2 regions of the Planococcus sp. APC 3900 genome follow, and region 1 is predicted to be linked to the other one. Evidence: riboswitches for the same ligand, from Rfam matches in the RefSeq annotation. Region 1 holds a riboswitch; the other holds the start of a gene.
What was found. A riboswitch is a leader RNA that binds a small molecule or an ion and turns the genes downstream of it on or off. The one in region 1 is predicted to bind FMN.
Positions count from the first base shown of each region.

Region 2: linked by a shared signal. The riboswitch ahead of QMA04_RS12415 (ECF transporter S component) and the one ahead of QMA04_RS02690 (hypothetical protein) in region 1 are both predicted to bind FMN.

Region 1 covers NZ_JASDCT010000001.1:533,395-541,229, reverse strand. The annotation lists gene QMA04_RS02720 (flavodoxin family protein) at 1-203, shown strand, start outside; gene QMA04_RS02715 (histidine phosphatase family protein) at 255-785, opposite strand; gene QMA04_RS02710 (DUF421 domain-containing protein) at 796-1,503, opposite strand; gene ribH (6,7-dimethyl-8-ribityllumazine synthase) at 1,605-2,069, opposite strand; partial or broken gene ribB (3,4-dihydroxy-2-butanone-4-phosphate synthase) at 2,121-2,711, opposite strand; gene ribE (riboflavin synthase) at 2,729-3,358, opposite strand; gene QMA04_RS02690 (hypothetical protein) at 3,359-3,631, opposite strand; FMN riboswitch at 3,694-3,864, opposite strand; gene QMA04_RS02685 (CHY zinc finger protein) at 4,113-4,451, shown strand; gene QMA04_RS02680 (GNAT family N-acetyltransferase) at 4,475-4,963, opposite strand; gene QMA04_RS02675 (metallophosphoesterase) at 5,070-5,894, opposite strand; gene QMA04_RS02670 (ABC transporter permease) at 6,367-7,152, opposite strand; gene QMA04_RS02665 (ABC transporter ATP-binding protein) at 7,149-7,835, opposite strand, start outside.
Region 2 covers NZ_JASDCT010000005.1:233,272-241,106, forward strand. The annotation lists gene QMA04_RS12405 (YpbB family protein) at 1-1,011, opposite strand, end outside; gene QMA04_RS12410 (ferredoxin) at 1,118-1,369, shown strand; gene QMA04_RS12415 (ECF transporter S component) at 1,577-2,158, opposite strand; FMN riboswitch at 2,304-2,436, opposite strand; gene QMA04_RS12420 (hypothetical protein) at 2,513-3,697, opposite strand; gene sigX (RNA polymerase sigma factor SigX) at 3,687-4,220, opposite strand; gene QMA04_RS12430 (ATP-binding protein) at 4,267-6,048, opposite strand; gene QMA04_RS12435 (response regulator transcription factor) at 6,041-6,757, opposite strand; gene ccsB (c-type cytochrome biogenesis protein CcsB) at 6,918-7,835, opposite strand, start outside.

The DNA.
Region 1 (7,835 bases):
TTTCCCATATCGGTTTTGTTATCCCGCCGAATGTTGATGCTTATTGGGTCGGTGAAGCAGGACCCGGCGATTCTTATATGGATGCCGGGCGCAACAATGAATTCACCAAATCCGCAATTCAGCGGCTTGCTTATAATACCTATCATTTAGCTGGACTGCTCAAGAATAATCCCATTCCAAATGAAGGAAATACGCTGGAATGACATTCCGCTAAACAGCCAACAGCCTCCTCAGCTGTTGGCCTTTTTAAATTGTCATTTCCATATCCGCGCCACTGAGGAATGGCCATTTTCCACTTCCACTTTATAGACATCCGGATTCGTCAGCTTTTGCCATTCTGAAAACCCATAGCCTGAATCGATTTTTTTCAAGAGCAGACCTAATAAGTTTCCATGTGTCACCGCTGCCGTCCCATCTTTCATTTCACTCATCACTTCCATTGCGCGGTCAGCCGCTTCTTTTCCCGATTCGCCTCCCGCAAGCTTCAGCTCTTCATCACCGAACGATTCCTCCAGTTTTTCCATCCAGTCCGGCAAGTCCTGCGTGCTCAACACGCGTTCAGCCAATCGGTCATCCACTTCAATCGGCAAACCTAATCGATCCGCCACCGGTTCAATGGATTGGATGGCCCGGGTAAATGGACTGGCGACAAGATGGGCCACTCTCTGATTTCCCAAAAAATCCGCCAATATATGCGCTTGCTGCCTGCCTGTTTCCGTTAACTCTGCATCCGGTGCCTGGCCAGTTGCTTGGCAATGCCTGATCAAGTAAATTGTTTTTTTCATACTCTCCACCCTAGTTCACTTTTTTGATGTTCTCTTTACTTTTATCGTATCCCTTAATGTAGAATCCATTTGTTTCTGACCATTCCGCATACAACACTTCCTTGAGGTTTGGATAACCTTCCTCGGCAAGGGAGTCATACAGCCATTGTTTTGATTTCCCAACATATTCTAAAATCCCTTCATTTATTTTACCCTCGTCCACAAACAAAAAGTTTATCGATTCATTTTTTGCCTGCAGATTCAGCATGTCAGGCGTTACCTCTTTATACTTGGCATATTTTTTTAAACTAATTGTTCCACCTGATTCTAAAAACAGATCACAAACTTCGCTCAATGAAAAAACACCTTGTTGGCGAAGCATCACGCGAAGCTGTTCCATCTCCAGGTGATTCTTATTTAATTCGTCTATATTGAATTCGCCGTCTTGAATTAAAATGGAGGTCTCGCCTTTTAAAAGTTTCCTTATTTTATCATTCTTTTGAGTCGTTTTTTCGATAATATACAGCATGATTCCCCATACAGCAACCGCAAACCAGACATGCAAAGGGTTTACTTTATCATCATATATGCTTTCCTCCAAAATCCCGCCTAGCACAATGGAATAAATAAAGTCAAAGGGAGTTAACTGAGACATTTCTTTTTTCCCCAAGATACGAGTAATCAGCAATAATGCAATTAAGCCAAAAAATAGTTTTGAAGCTATTTCTATATACATCATCCTACTGATCCTCCAGTCCTAAGGTCGTTATACATCCCTTTCCCCTAAACTTCATCTTTTAATCAAAAAAACACCCGGACAAAAGCCCAGGTGCCAGTAGATTATAATTTTTTCATAAGATTGGCCATTTCAATGGCGCCTGCGGCAGATTCCCAGCCTTTGTTGCCGGCTTTTGTGCCAGCACGTTCAATGGCCTGTTCAATGGAATCCGTGGTCAAAACCCCGAAAATGACCGGGATATTGGCTTGGTCGCTGGCCCGTGAAACGCCTTTTGCCACTTCACTGCAGACATAGTCGAAATGAGGCGTCGCACCTCTGATGACTGTGCCAAGAGTAATGACGGCGTCATAGTTCCCGCTCATCGCCATCTTTTTGGCCACCAGGGGAATTTCAAAAGCTCCCGGTACCCAGGCGATCGAGACGTCATCTTCTCCAACGCCATGGCGTTTTAATGCGTCTTCTGCTCCACTCAATAGTTTGCTGGTGATAAATTCATTAAAGCGTCCGACCACGATGCCGATCCGCAACCCTTCACCGTTTAAATATCCTTCAAAATGAACAGTCATTTTTCCATCTCCTCTATTGAATTAATACGCTGATGTATGCTGGTTTTTCTGCTGATACACAACCAAATCCTTGATTGTCAACACCCCAAGGTTGAGCCGCTCTGCCACTTTCTCCAAATCATCCACACGGGCCATCGTGCCGTCTGGGTTCATGATTTCGCAGATGACCCCTGCCGGAGCAGATCCCGCAAGCTTCGCCAAATCGACAGCCGCTTCCGTATGGCCTGCCCGTTCAAGCACGCCGCCATCTTTCGCAATCAATGGAAAAATATGGCCCGGACGTTTAAAGTCTGCAGCCTTCGCTTCTTGCTTGATCAGGCTGGTGATGGTGTGGGAACGCTCAAAAGCGCTGATACCCGTGGTTGTATCTCTATGGTCAATGCTGATGGTGAAGGCGGTGCCGAATTCATCTGTATTTTGATCAGTCATCAAGCCAAACTCCAATCGCTGTGCGATGGAACCGGCAATCGGGACACAAATTAATCCTCGCCCTTCCGTCGCCATCAAATTGACAATCTCAGGTGAAGCAAACTCTGCCAATGCGATAAAATCGCCTTCGTTTTCTCTGTCTTCATCATCGATTACAATAACTGCTTTTCCAGCCTTTAAATCTTCGACGGCTTTTTCTACAGTGTAGAACATCATTTCAGCATCTCCCTTTAAAATCCATTTTCCGCAAGCCAGCTTCTGCTGATTTTCGGTTCTGCGGTTTGAACTCGTTCGGTATACTTCGCCAAGAGATCACACTCAATATTGACCTTATCGCCAATCCCTTTTTCGCCTAATAACGAATCCTCCCGTGTGGTCGGGATGAGGGAAATGGCAACCGTATTGTGGCCAAGTTTAAAAATCGTCAATGAAGTCCCATCAACTGCTATCGAACCCTTCAGCATCATGTATTTCATCAGCTGAGGATCGAGTTCAATTGTTTTGGTGACAGCATTGGCTTCTTTCTTCACTGAACGGATCACGCCGACGCCATCGATATGGCCGCTGACGAAATGGCCGCCAAAGCGGCCGGTGGCTGGCATGGCACGCTCGAGATTTACGCGCGCTCCTGTTTTTAATTCCTTCATTGTTGAAGACTTGACCGTTTCTGGAATGACATCGACTGTGAACGTTTGAGCATCGAAGGAAGAAACAGTCAAACACACTCCGTTTATGGAAATACTGTCTCCACGCTTCATGTCCTCCAAAATCAGCACACAGGAAATCGTCAGTTCCATAGCCTGCGGTTTTGCGCGGACTTGCGCAACGCGGCCGACTTCTTCGACTATACCTGTAAACATTTAGGCACACTCCTCCATTCCGGTCGCCGGAGCAGATTTAATTCGTTTTCGTACAAGTAGTTGGGTGCTTTCCACCATGGGGCGTATGGGTGGTGAGGAAAGGATGGCGCTGAAGGTTGTTTGCATGTGCCTTGCTTCTTTAACAAGCTGGCCGGTTTCCCGACAATTTTGGGTACCTTTAAAAAGCCCGGTTTCCGCGGAGGAAAAGAGCAGCATTAAAGATCGGTGTGTTGCATTTCCAGAGACGGGTCCCTGTTCAGGTATTTTGGTCATACAAATTCCTCCTTTCAATTTCAAACGATTGAAAAGAAGAGGCACATAACGAAACCGATCTCTGAATTCTTCTCCCATCCAGACTGTAACTGTCGGTGCCGGAATTTCACCAGCTCCACCGCTTAAGCGCTTTAAACATAGTGGCCTATGCCTGCATTCGCTTAACCGGGTCACGGACTTGCAGTTCCCTGCTCACCGCCGGTAAGGAATTTCACCTTGCCCCGAAGAATTAGATTCGTAGTTTCGTCCCTTTCATAGTAGCATAGAAAGAAACTGAGTTATATAAAGAAAAACTTCAATCAGCATGGAGTTCTTCATCCCCCGCTAAAGAAAAGCAGAGCATAGGCTAAAAACGCTGCGTCCTGCGGCAACGCCTATGTAACCGATACCCTTCCAATCGGACTTTACGGTCAGTAGACGATGTACCGTTTTATGAAGCCTTATCAGGCCAAACTCATACTGCAGAAAGGATGTTTTGAATATGGCTCATCATCAAATCGTTAAGGGCATTAAAGTCGATGCTGAAACACGTTGTGCACATTACCATTCTCCAATCGACCGGATCGCCATTAAGTTTTTTTGCTGCCAGGAATACTTTCCCTGCTTTGAATGCCACCAAGCGGAAGGCTGCGGCAAGCATGAAGTTTGGCCCAAAGACCAGTTCGATGAAAAGGCGGTACTATGCGGAACGTGCGGACACGAACTGTCGGTCAAAGACTATTTAGCCTGCGCTTCAACCTGTCCTTCCTGTTCATCTCTATTCAACCCGGGGTGCAGCTTGCATAAACACCTATATTTTGAATGTTCAGGTACAAAATAAAAGGAGTGGGAGCATTTCTGCTCTCACTCCTTTTCATCCAAGTATAGGGACATTACATACTGTTCGCCTTTAGTGCGCATAATCCGTCTTCCTGTATCTTTGAATCCGGCTTTCTGGTAAAGGCGTTGAGCTGGAAAATTGCGGGCATTGACGCCCAACACCACTTCATCAAAATCCGGAAATTCCGTTTTCATAAATTCAGGAAGCGCATAAATGGAGCCAGTTGCGATGCCTCTTCCTTGAAATTTGGGGTTCACCGAAAATCCTCTCAGCAATAAGGCCTTTGGATTATCTGAATACTTTTTTCTGTCCTCTGATTCATCCAGTTCAAAGAAACCGGCATCTTCGCCGCGCGCTTTTATGATGATGAAATGTTTCGATCGGTCTTTTGCATCTTTTTCAACAATTTCCTTGGGCAAACGGGTAAATTCCAATTGATCCGACGGCAAATCGTAATCAATCGATACTCCTGAGGAATAGCGGTGCAATGTAACTTCTCTTTTCTTAATCACATGAAGCTGCCTCCTTATTTACATTCACTTTTAATTCGTCCACTATTTAAATTCAGCTGCGGAAAAATGGCTGGATAACTAGCGCGCCAAATACCCTATTCCGACTTTAGCCTTTTTCCAGCGTCACCACGACAATTTCCGGCAAGTTGAAAATCCGCACAGGAAAGGTGCTATTGCCAAGTCCCCGGCTTACAACCATTTGCGATTGGTTCACTTCGAAGATGCCTTCAGTCACTTTTGGAAACCAGCCTTGCCCAGGTGCAATCAAGCCGCCAATTCCCGGTATACGGACCTGGCCGCCATGGGCATGTCCAGAAAAGACTACATCCACGCCGTAATCGGCATAAATCGGAAAGTACTCCGGCCGGTGTGCCAGCAGAAGCGTGAAATCTTCTGTCATCTGAGCATTTGCAAGGCTTTGCTGTGTAGCTTCTCCTTCATGGATATCCGGCTCCATCAATGGATCATCGATTCCTGCAATTTGAACCGACTCCCCTTCTTTCGCCCACTCAACCGAATCATTTTCCAAGACTGTCACACCACGTTCCCGCAGAGCTCCCAAGATTTCTTCAACTTTATTGGATGCCACTTCATGGTTTCCGGTAACGTAATAGACTTCGCTCATTTCTACAAGGGCGTCTACCAGGACCAAACTGGAATCCAAATCATAGCGGTTGCTGTCAACAAGATCTCCAGTCAAAAAGATGGCATCCGGACTGGCTGCTTCCACCTTTTCAATCAATGAAGATTGGTTTCTGCCAAATGTAGCATTGTGCAGATCCGAGACCTGTACAATTCTTGCCCCATCAAAGGCTTGCGGCAGTTCTTCAGACGCTACTGTATATTCTGTGGTTTGCACCCAGTTGTTGCTGCCCCAAATTCCGCCCCATACTAATAGTACGAGCAGTATGAATACTGCGAGTTTCTTCATAAAACTTAACCTCTATTCGATTCTGTTTAAGTCGATTGTGTCTGTAAAGCCCACTAATCTTTTCTTTCTTTATGGTTCACCTACCGGCGACCCTGATATACAGCGCTTTAAACTTGCCTACACTATGCGGTTTCTCTAAGTGTAGAAACTTTAATTTTCAAGCAATGAGGATCTTTTGTAAAAACCGCTTAGTAATAAAGGCCTCCTGCATAAAGAGGGTTTCTCCATAAAAGATGCGCGCTCCCCATTGTCGCACTTTTTTACTCACGGCGTCCACTTGCGCGCGCGACGCCGCATAGAACGCCAAGTGATTTAGTGCTGTTTCTTTTCGGTGAAAAGCAATATGTAAAGACGTTTAAAGCGTTCAGTTCGATATGAAGCAATACCTATCCACGCTTTCACTTTTAACAGGCCTGAAAGAAATGAAGCATTGGAAACTTAAAGATTCCCGTGTTCGTTCATCTGCACTTGATTAGATTTTGGTTTTCGCTTTGTTTTTCCGGGCTGCCCAACTGCCTAATCCCATCAACCCTAAAATGGCCAGGGCAGCAAGCCCAATCGCCCCGCCGAAATCACCAAGATTTGGACTTCCAGTTAGCCAGGCTGCTGCATATTCGGGCAGCTTAACTGGAGAAAACGCCCAATTCGTTCCAAACAAACCATCAGCTGACTGCACGAGCACATATACGCCGAATGCCGCAGCCGCTGCAAGTCCACCATTTGGTAAAATGGCGCTGGCAGCCAGTGTAAGTGTAAGAATCAGTACAATCCAAACACTATAGGATCCCATCATTTGCAGAAGACCCCTAAATTCAAGTGTTTCAAAAAACAATGACGTATAGTAATACCCTGCCAAAAACCCAATCCACAAACTGATTAGAGAAATCGCGGCCGCCATTGTCCATTTACTTAAAAAGTAGGAAAGGAAAGACAGCGGACGCACATACAGCAAAGTGGCTGTTCCGCTTTTCCGCTCTCCAGCGATTGTTCCCATGTAAGCCAAAATCAGCACAACTATACCGATTGTTTGAAATTGCCCCATGACCGCCATTAAAATCTGTTCAGGTGATGGTGTTGGAAATTCAAACACCGCCCCTTCCGGCAAACCACCGGATGCCTCTAAAATCTGAGGCATAAAGTAGTTTACAACAGGTTCAGTGATTCCCAATAGAATAAAAACACAAGGAATCCAGAAGATTTTATAATTCCGTATATTTTCTCGCCATTCTTTTTGCAATAGAATACTAAATTGCTTCATTGGCCAGCAACCACCTTCAAAAAGATTTCTTCCAAAGAAGCTGTTTGAAATTCCACTCCTAAGATGTCCTGCTTTTCTGAAGATAAGGTATGGAGCACTTGCTGCATGCTGGAGCCTTCTTTATCGACAGAGAGATAAACAGAATCTGTTAACACTTGCATTTTCCATGAATGTTCCTCAGCAAACTTCACCGCTTCGGCAGGTTTATGGAATCGGATGCGGATACGGGGATTGGCATGCCTGCTTTTGACTTCTTCCAAAGATCCATGTTCGATCAAGTGCCCATCCTTCATAAATAGCAGCTGATCTGTCATTTCTTCTGCATCGTTTAAAATGTGGGTGGAATATAAAATTGTTGTGTCTTGCTGCAGCGATTTCAGTAAATCCATGATTTCCCGGCGACCGGTGGGATCAAGTGCTGAAATCGGTTCATCCAGCAAAAGAAGTTTAGGCTGATGGACAATAGCTTGCGCAAGACCCAATCGCTGTTTCATCCCGCCAGAAAAAGCACCAGTTTTTTTGTACAAGGCTCCCTCAAGCCCGACAAATTCCAATGTACGGATTGCCTGCAGCTTTGCTTTCTTTGCGCCGACTCCACTTAATTTGGCAGCCATCTCAGTGAATTCCAGTGCGGTCAGCCAAGGGAAAAATTGCGGATACTGCGGCAGGAAGCCGACTGTCAA
Region 2 (7,835 bases), on a different contig from region 1:
CCTAATGGCTAAAGCCAAACGGATTTGAAAATAACTGGCTTGAGGCAAATGCTCTTTGATATCACGCAATCTTTTCGTTTTTCGTTGCCGGCTTTCAGCAATGATGGCTTCATACAACTGCGGATCTACAAACGGCGTAAAATTGAAATAGGGATCGTTCATCGCCAATTCCACGAAGTGATCTTCTATGGTGCTGGTTTTCAATTGCCGCAAAGAAGCTATTTGTTCCAATGAAAATCCTCTTTCAAATAATTTTTCTGTGCGTTTGGCGGTTTCTGTCAAAGAAGACTGCTGAATGATTCCTTCCATTAATCCAATGAGCAGGGATGGTTTTGCGTGTTCAATGGCAGCCATCCATCCATGCAGTGCTTCCACGAACATCAATTGGGCATCCAGAATCGCCAACTCCTTGGAATCGGCGATCTGCTGCCATGTTAGCCCACTCAATTCATGTCCTGATAAACGCTCCATCAGGATCATTTTATGTATTTCTGATATTTTCGTATTGGTTAAGGTGGCCAATAGTTGCTCTTTAAACGTTTGTACGACTGTTAAATCCCGAAATCCGATTCGCTTCAAATACGTTTTGACCCATGCCTGCACTTCTTCCTTATTGACAATGGGATCAAATATTTTAATGCCTTGGCTCGTATTAGATAAAGTTTGAACAATTAGTGACAACCGTTGAAAGAAAATAATCTCATTTCCACGGTATTTCCAGCCATTTAACGGGGATGGAGCGACCTCAGCATCCAGCGCTTTCGGAGTCAATTCAATTACCTGTTCATTTTCCAACAAATACCCCTCCATAAACAAGCGCTGAACCGCTTGGTCATAGGCTTTCTTATCCAGTTTAGGTAACACGCCGAAATAAGGATATAGGTTGAAATAACCGATATCCTGGATGGTCTGGCCGGACTTCTTTCCTTTGATCAAATGAAATGGGGAAGTGAGCGTCCGCTGCCTGTCGACGGCTTTCATAATGGCCAAAATCAGTTCGGTGAATAACAAGCTTGCGCCCCCTAGCGGTTTTGGGTTGAAAAACTACTCAAACACCTTTAGAATAAAAACGATAGTATAACTGAACTTGTTCGGAGATAAAGGAGAGGAAAACAATATGGCTAAGTATACCATTGTCGACAAGGATACTTGTATCGCTTGTGGTGCTTGTGGTGCAGCGGCACCTGATATTTATGATTATGACGACGAAGGAATCGCATTTGTTATTTTAGATAATAACATGGGGACAGAACAAGTTCCAGACGAACTCGAAGAAGACATGGAAGATGCATTTGAAGGATGTCCAACAGACTCCATTAAAGTTGCAGATTCATCATTCGAAGGCGACCCTTTAAAATACGAAGACTGATTTAAATGGAAAAGGCGTTCGGGAGTAAATACTCCCGAACGCCTTCTTTTTATTGCGTTATGTCAGCTTCAGCTTTTCTTTTATGGCCACATTCCAGCGGACCAGGTCCTAGGGTCATAAGTCAACCCAGCTGTATGGCAAAGAACGCCTTTCCCGGTAAAGCTTCCAGCGCTTGTCGGGGCTTAACGGCTGCTTGCGCTTTTCTATCTATGATAAATAATAGGAACGCTGCTTTTCGATCCACGTGTGCATACTGCTGAACATCAACAGAACGACCGCAGTCAAAAGTACGCCTTTGATTAAATTGAATGGTAGGATCCCTAAAACGATGGTGCCAAATAGGGCATTGCCTGTTTCTGCTGGCATATTAAGGAAGTAAGTGTACATTGGCAGAAAGACCAAGTAATTCAATACACTCATCCCGATCGCCATCGATAATGTACCGATCGCCAATCCGAATGCCATGCCTTTCTTTGTCGCTACTTTGTGGTAGATGGCATAAACCGGCAAGATGAATAGCAGGCTTGTCACAAAATTGGCCATATGGCCGACGGGAACGCCTGTCGGGCTTCCAGCAAATAGCCAATCCAATACATTTTTGAAGAATGCCACTAATATTCCGGCAACTGGCCCCATCGTAACGGCTGCGATCAAAGCAGGAACGTCACTGAAATCAACTTTCAAAAATGCAGGTAAAGCTGGCAGCGGAAAGTTGAAAAGCATTAAAATAAATGAAATACTACTCAACATCCCAATTACGATCATCGTTTGCAACTTCTTGTTCTTCATATTCCTCTCTCCTTGTCGTGATTCACCAGAAGAAAGGCTTGGACACTGCATTTACATATAAAAACCCTTAAGCAACAAACACTTAAGGGAGAAAAGGCACACTTAATAAGCGTTCCGTCTACATGTAAACGACAAACGTCCGCACCTTCACCTTCTCCCATCCAGACTATACTGTCGGCTTTGGAGTCTCACCAAATCCTGCGTTTTACGGCTCGCGGGCTTATGAACAGAGTTCAATTACCGCCGGTAGGGAATTGCACCCTGCCCCGAAGATGAATCGATATTTTGTTATGGCCTAATCTTAGTATAAAAAAGAAGCGTTGTAAACATATTTGTTTTACAACGCTCCTTTTATTAAGGTATCGGCCAGTCCATCAAGTTCGGCGCTAACGGAACCGGCAAAGGTCGGCTAAAGTCGAAGCTGTTCCACTTTTCCGGCTGAACGCCCGTTATAGCCAGTTCTTTATCAAAAGCCGAAGCGGTCAAGGCCAGACTTTCAATCATCCGACCCGCTTCCCGCTGATCTAGCGAGTCCAAATCAACTGTCTCTTTAAATTCAACTTGCATTATGCCTTCCGCTTCCGTAATTTCAAAGTCCGTATCAACTGGTATGGTTGCCTGATAAAAATCATTTGGATTTTTCGCCAACGCCTCAATTGCTTCATTTGCTGTATCAAACGGCATATCGTATCCAGGAACGAGGTAAACTTCACCGTTAGCAGCAGAATAAGAATAATAAGCGAGGTTTTCCACTTTAGGTTTCATTGGTTCTACTGGACCGATTTCACCGAATTCTGCTGGCGATCCATCTTCATTGGCAATTTCAATTTCATTTGCATCCGGGAATGTCGCTGCCAAGGTATTGAAGTAGACACCGATGCTTGCAGAAGCCAAGTCGTATGCATGGTCAGGCGGCAATAGGTGCCGAATACCCATGGATGTTTCTTCAAAGCTTCCAGCGTACGGATGGTATTCGTCAAAGCCGAGAAGTGTCTCATCGATGTCATCTGCAAATTCCTGATAAAGCTCAAGTGAAGACGGAGCGGCATTTCCAAAAACCGCATTTATCTGTTCTTCAGGAACCAAAAACGATACCGGCACGACAAATGCATTTTCAGTGAGGCCGATCGTCATCAGTGTTTGGTCACCGATCAGTTCTTCATAGGCAGCAGTCCGTGACGGCTCGTCCACCTGCGCTGTGGTAAACCCTCCTGCTCCTTCCGCTTCAGGAACCTCGCCTGTTTCCTCTGCTGCACCATCTTGGGTAGCAGAAGGTTCTTGAGGTTCTTCGACCGGATTTTGGGGGTTTTGGGCAGAATCAATACCATTTTGATTGATGATTGCAGCAACCAAAATGCCGATAGTAATAAACGCCAATGCAGCTGCCAGCAAAGGCAACCATTTTTTCGGCCGTTTTGGACTTTTCTCTTTCTGAACCAACCGATTGTAAACTTCTTCTTTTGGCCGATGGTCTTTTATTGCGGGGAAATCCTTCAACAAATCTTCGATGGAATCATCGGTCCATTTGTTATTCGGCATTTTCATCTCCCCCTTCCTTGGCTATTAATTTTTCACGCAAGGCTTTGATTGCACGATGTTGAGTGGTTTTTACTTTGCCTTCCGTCCAGCCTAAAATATCGGCCGTTTCGGCTATCGACAAATCCTGAAAAAAACGCATGATGATCACCATTTTCTGATCGCCTGTGCAGGTATCCAATGTTTTATAGAGTAAAATCTTATCTTCGTTCAACATGGAGACTTCTTCAGGAATCCTTTCGGTCGACACCAATTGCTGGGTTTCCCAATCAAAAAACTCCATGGAATGTTTTTTTCGCACAGCCGTTTTCCGAAAATGATCGATTGCTACATTTTTTGCAATCGAAAAAAGCCATGTTTTCTCAGAACTCTTCCCTTCAAACCGGTCATATGCACGAAATACACGAATATATACTTCATGCATCAAGTCTTCTGATAAGTGCCTGTTTTTCACAAGATAAATCAGGAACTGAAAAACATCCTGATGGTATTCTTCATATAGCCGATGAAAAACGGAGTCATTCACTCTACTCCCCCCGTTCTTAGGATTAGTCGTCCAGCCTAAAAGAAAGTTACATCTTCTTCAAAGGCAGCAAAAAGACAAATGAAGTTCCTTGCCCCATTCTGCTTTCTGCATAGATTTTCCCTTCATGCGCCTGGATGATATTGCTGGCGATCGCAAGACCCAGACCCGTACCGCCCTTGCCGAGCGTACGGGCTTTATCCGCTTTATAGAATCGCTCAAAAACGAATTCCAGATCTTTTTCTGAAATTCCTACACCATTATCGTTGATCGAGATTTTGGCGTACTCTTGTTGATTTTCGACACGGACCACCACTTGCCCTCCTTTAGGCGTATGGCGAATTGCATTATCGATCAAATTGGTCATGACCTGTTCAATCCGGTCTTCATCCATATCACAAGCCGCCCAATCATCAATCACGGTTTCAAACAACAACTGAATATCATTTTCTTTAGCGATTTGGGAGAATTTAAGCGTCATTCTTTCAATGGCAGTATTCAGCTGAACGATTTCTTTGTAAAGGCGCATATGGCCCGATTCCATCCGTGCCAAATTCAATAAATCCGTAACCAGACGGCCCATCCGCTGTGATTCTTCATAGATGATCTTAGTCATTTCACGGCGTTCTTCTTCTGTTGCACCAACATCATCGAGAATCGCTTCGCTATAGCCTTGGAGCATGGCAATCGGTGTCCGCAATTCATGTGATACATTAGCGATAAAGTCTTCTCTAAGCTTCTCCAAGCGATGCTGTTCCGTCATATTGTGCAGGACAGCAACCGCTCCCCGAATAGACGCGCCGCTGTATAAAGGACTGAAATTGATGGCGTAATAAGCCCCTTCGATTTCAAGCTCTTCTTCGATTTCTTCTTCAAAATCCAACACATGGTCAAGCATGTGGAGCATTTCGGAAGGCAATGGTTGCGCTTCAGAAGACCCGTTCTTGAAAATCCATTGCTGCAGTAATTTTTCTGCTGGCGGATTGCTTAAAAGAATAGTTCGATCCTGATTAAAAGTGATGACGATATCGGCCATGGATGTCAAAATACTGGATAATTGCTCTTTCTCCTGATTGATCACTTCGACATGATGCTTCAACTGGCGGCCCATCTGATTAAAAGCAGTAGCCAATTGGCCGATTTCATCACTTGAAGAGGCTGTGACTTTAGTATCGAAGTTCCCTTTCGCCAATTCGAACGCGCCTTCCCGAATTTTACGGAGCGGCGACGTAATCCGCGACGACAAAAAGAACGCGAAAAAGGTCGTTAACACTAGAGCGATAAATGCAGACAGAAAGACGATATTTGTAGTCCGCTCTGCCGTTCGGTCCATCACTTCAAGAGATTGATAGATAAATACTACGCCATGCTGCTCTTCACTGGTCTTTAGAGGGTTTGCCAGAACAATATAGGACTCAAGGCGATTTTCTTCTGTCAATGAAGGCAACAGCATTTCCTTCATGACCGTTTCACTGGTTTCAAAAACTTTTTGGAAGGACGGTTCATTTAATATTTTCTCTCTCGTGCCGTCGCCATTCAACCCATCATGAATGTAATAGCTGCTTTCATAGGGCTCCTCAGCAATAACCGCATTGGTTTCCGGACCTAATACATCTTTAATGACCTCGAGTGAAGTTTCCACTTCGTCATGTTCGTTAAAAATGTTGGCAATCATGTTCGCTTCACTGTTCAGTGCTTCTTCCACTGTTTCACTGTGATAGTTCCCCAGAAACTCCAAAAGCAGGACTGTCACAATAAAAAGGACAAAGGAAACGAGAAGCAGGATCGTAATCCAAAGCTTCCCGACGACACTATTCCATATTCTATTCATTGCCAACCTCGAATTTATAACCGACGCCCCATACGGTGACAATCATTTTCGCTGCAGATTCGGACACACGATTCAATTTTTCGCGCAAGCGCTTAACATGCGTATCGACAGTCCGCAAATCACCGAAAAAGTCGTAATGCCAAACTTCTTTCAGCAAATGTTCCCGGTCGAATACTTTATCCGGCGCCTTCGCCAAAAAGTATAAGAGTTCGTATTCTTTTGGCGTCAAATTTACTTCCACACCATCAGCTGTTACGCGATGTGCATCGTGATCGATGGTCAGATGCGGAAAGACGACCAAATCTTTTGAAACGGTGGAATTGGAAATCGGAGAATAGGCCGATGATCTGCGCAAGATTGCTTTAACGCGCAGCACGACTTCTCTCGGGCTGAACGGCTTGACGATATAATCATCCGCTCCAGATTCAAAGCCTTCTACACGGTTAGCTTCTTCCCCTTTTGCGGTAAGCATAATGATCGGGGTCATTTTCGTTTCGCGAAGTTCAGTTGCCACTTCGACGCCATCTTTTTCAGGCATCATCAGATCGAGAAGGATGCAATGATAATCTTTTTCCATTGCCATATCCAATGCCTGTACGCCATTTTCGGCTTCTTCCACTAAATATCCTTCGCGCTCCAGATACATTTTCAGCAAGCGCCGAATCCGTTCTTCATCGTCTACTACCAATACCGTTATTTCTTCAGACATGCTAACCCCTCCAACTTTCTTCTGTTAATTACTATTGTAACGATAACCCTGTCAAAAATAAAGAAAAGCGCTAACCCCCGCCATATCTCAACGTTTGAGCCCGAACAATCAATAAAAGGCCTTTTCCGTTTCCGGAAAAGGCCCATTTGTTCATCCAGCTTTATGCGTAGGAATGCAATCCCGCGATTATTAAGTTTACTGCGACCAGATTGAACATGATGATGGCAAAACCGATCACAGCCAACCAGGCGGATTTCTCGCCTTGCCAGCCTTTGCCCAATCGCAAATGCAAGTAAGCGGCATAGAACAACCAAGTGATCAATGCCCATACTTCTTTCGGGTCCCAGCCCCAGAAGCGTGACCAAGCGATTTGCGCCCAAATCATAGCAAAGATCAAAGCACCCAAAGTAAAGATCGGGAAGCCGATAATAATGGCGCGGTAATTGATTTCATCCATCAATTGCAGATTGACGTTCTTGACGAACGGTTTCAATATGCCGGCAATGCGCTTTCTAAAAATCAAGCGGATCAGCCAATAAATAACGGTACCGAACAACACTGACCAGAACACTGTCGTCAATTTGCCGGCATGAACCATTGCGGGTGTTTCAACTAATGGCGTCATGGCGCCATCTGTCAACGCCACGTACTCGTGCATTCCGAAGACAGGAGGCATGGCATAGGTAATAGCCGCTTCATTGTCTTCCTTATCCACATAGTTGAATTCAGCTTCATAACCGGTCAACGAGAAGAACGAACTGGCTACTACAAAGCCAACTACCAATACCAATGAATACATGATGGCTTCAAGCCAAAAACGCTGTTTTGATTTCTTTGTAAGATCCACAACTTTCAATAGATAAATCAGACCCGCAGCCGCACTGATGGCCAGAATTCCTTCTGCAATCACTACTGTACTGACGTGGATCGCCAACCAGTTTGTTTGAAGAGCCGGAATAAGCGGGCTGACTTCACTCGGAAACATACTCGCAAAGGCAATGATCAATAAAGCGACAGGCAGTACAATCATGCCCAAGACAGGTGTTCTATAGAGGAAATACAAAATAATGAATCCACC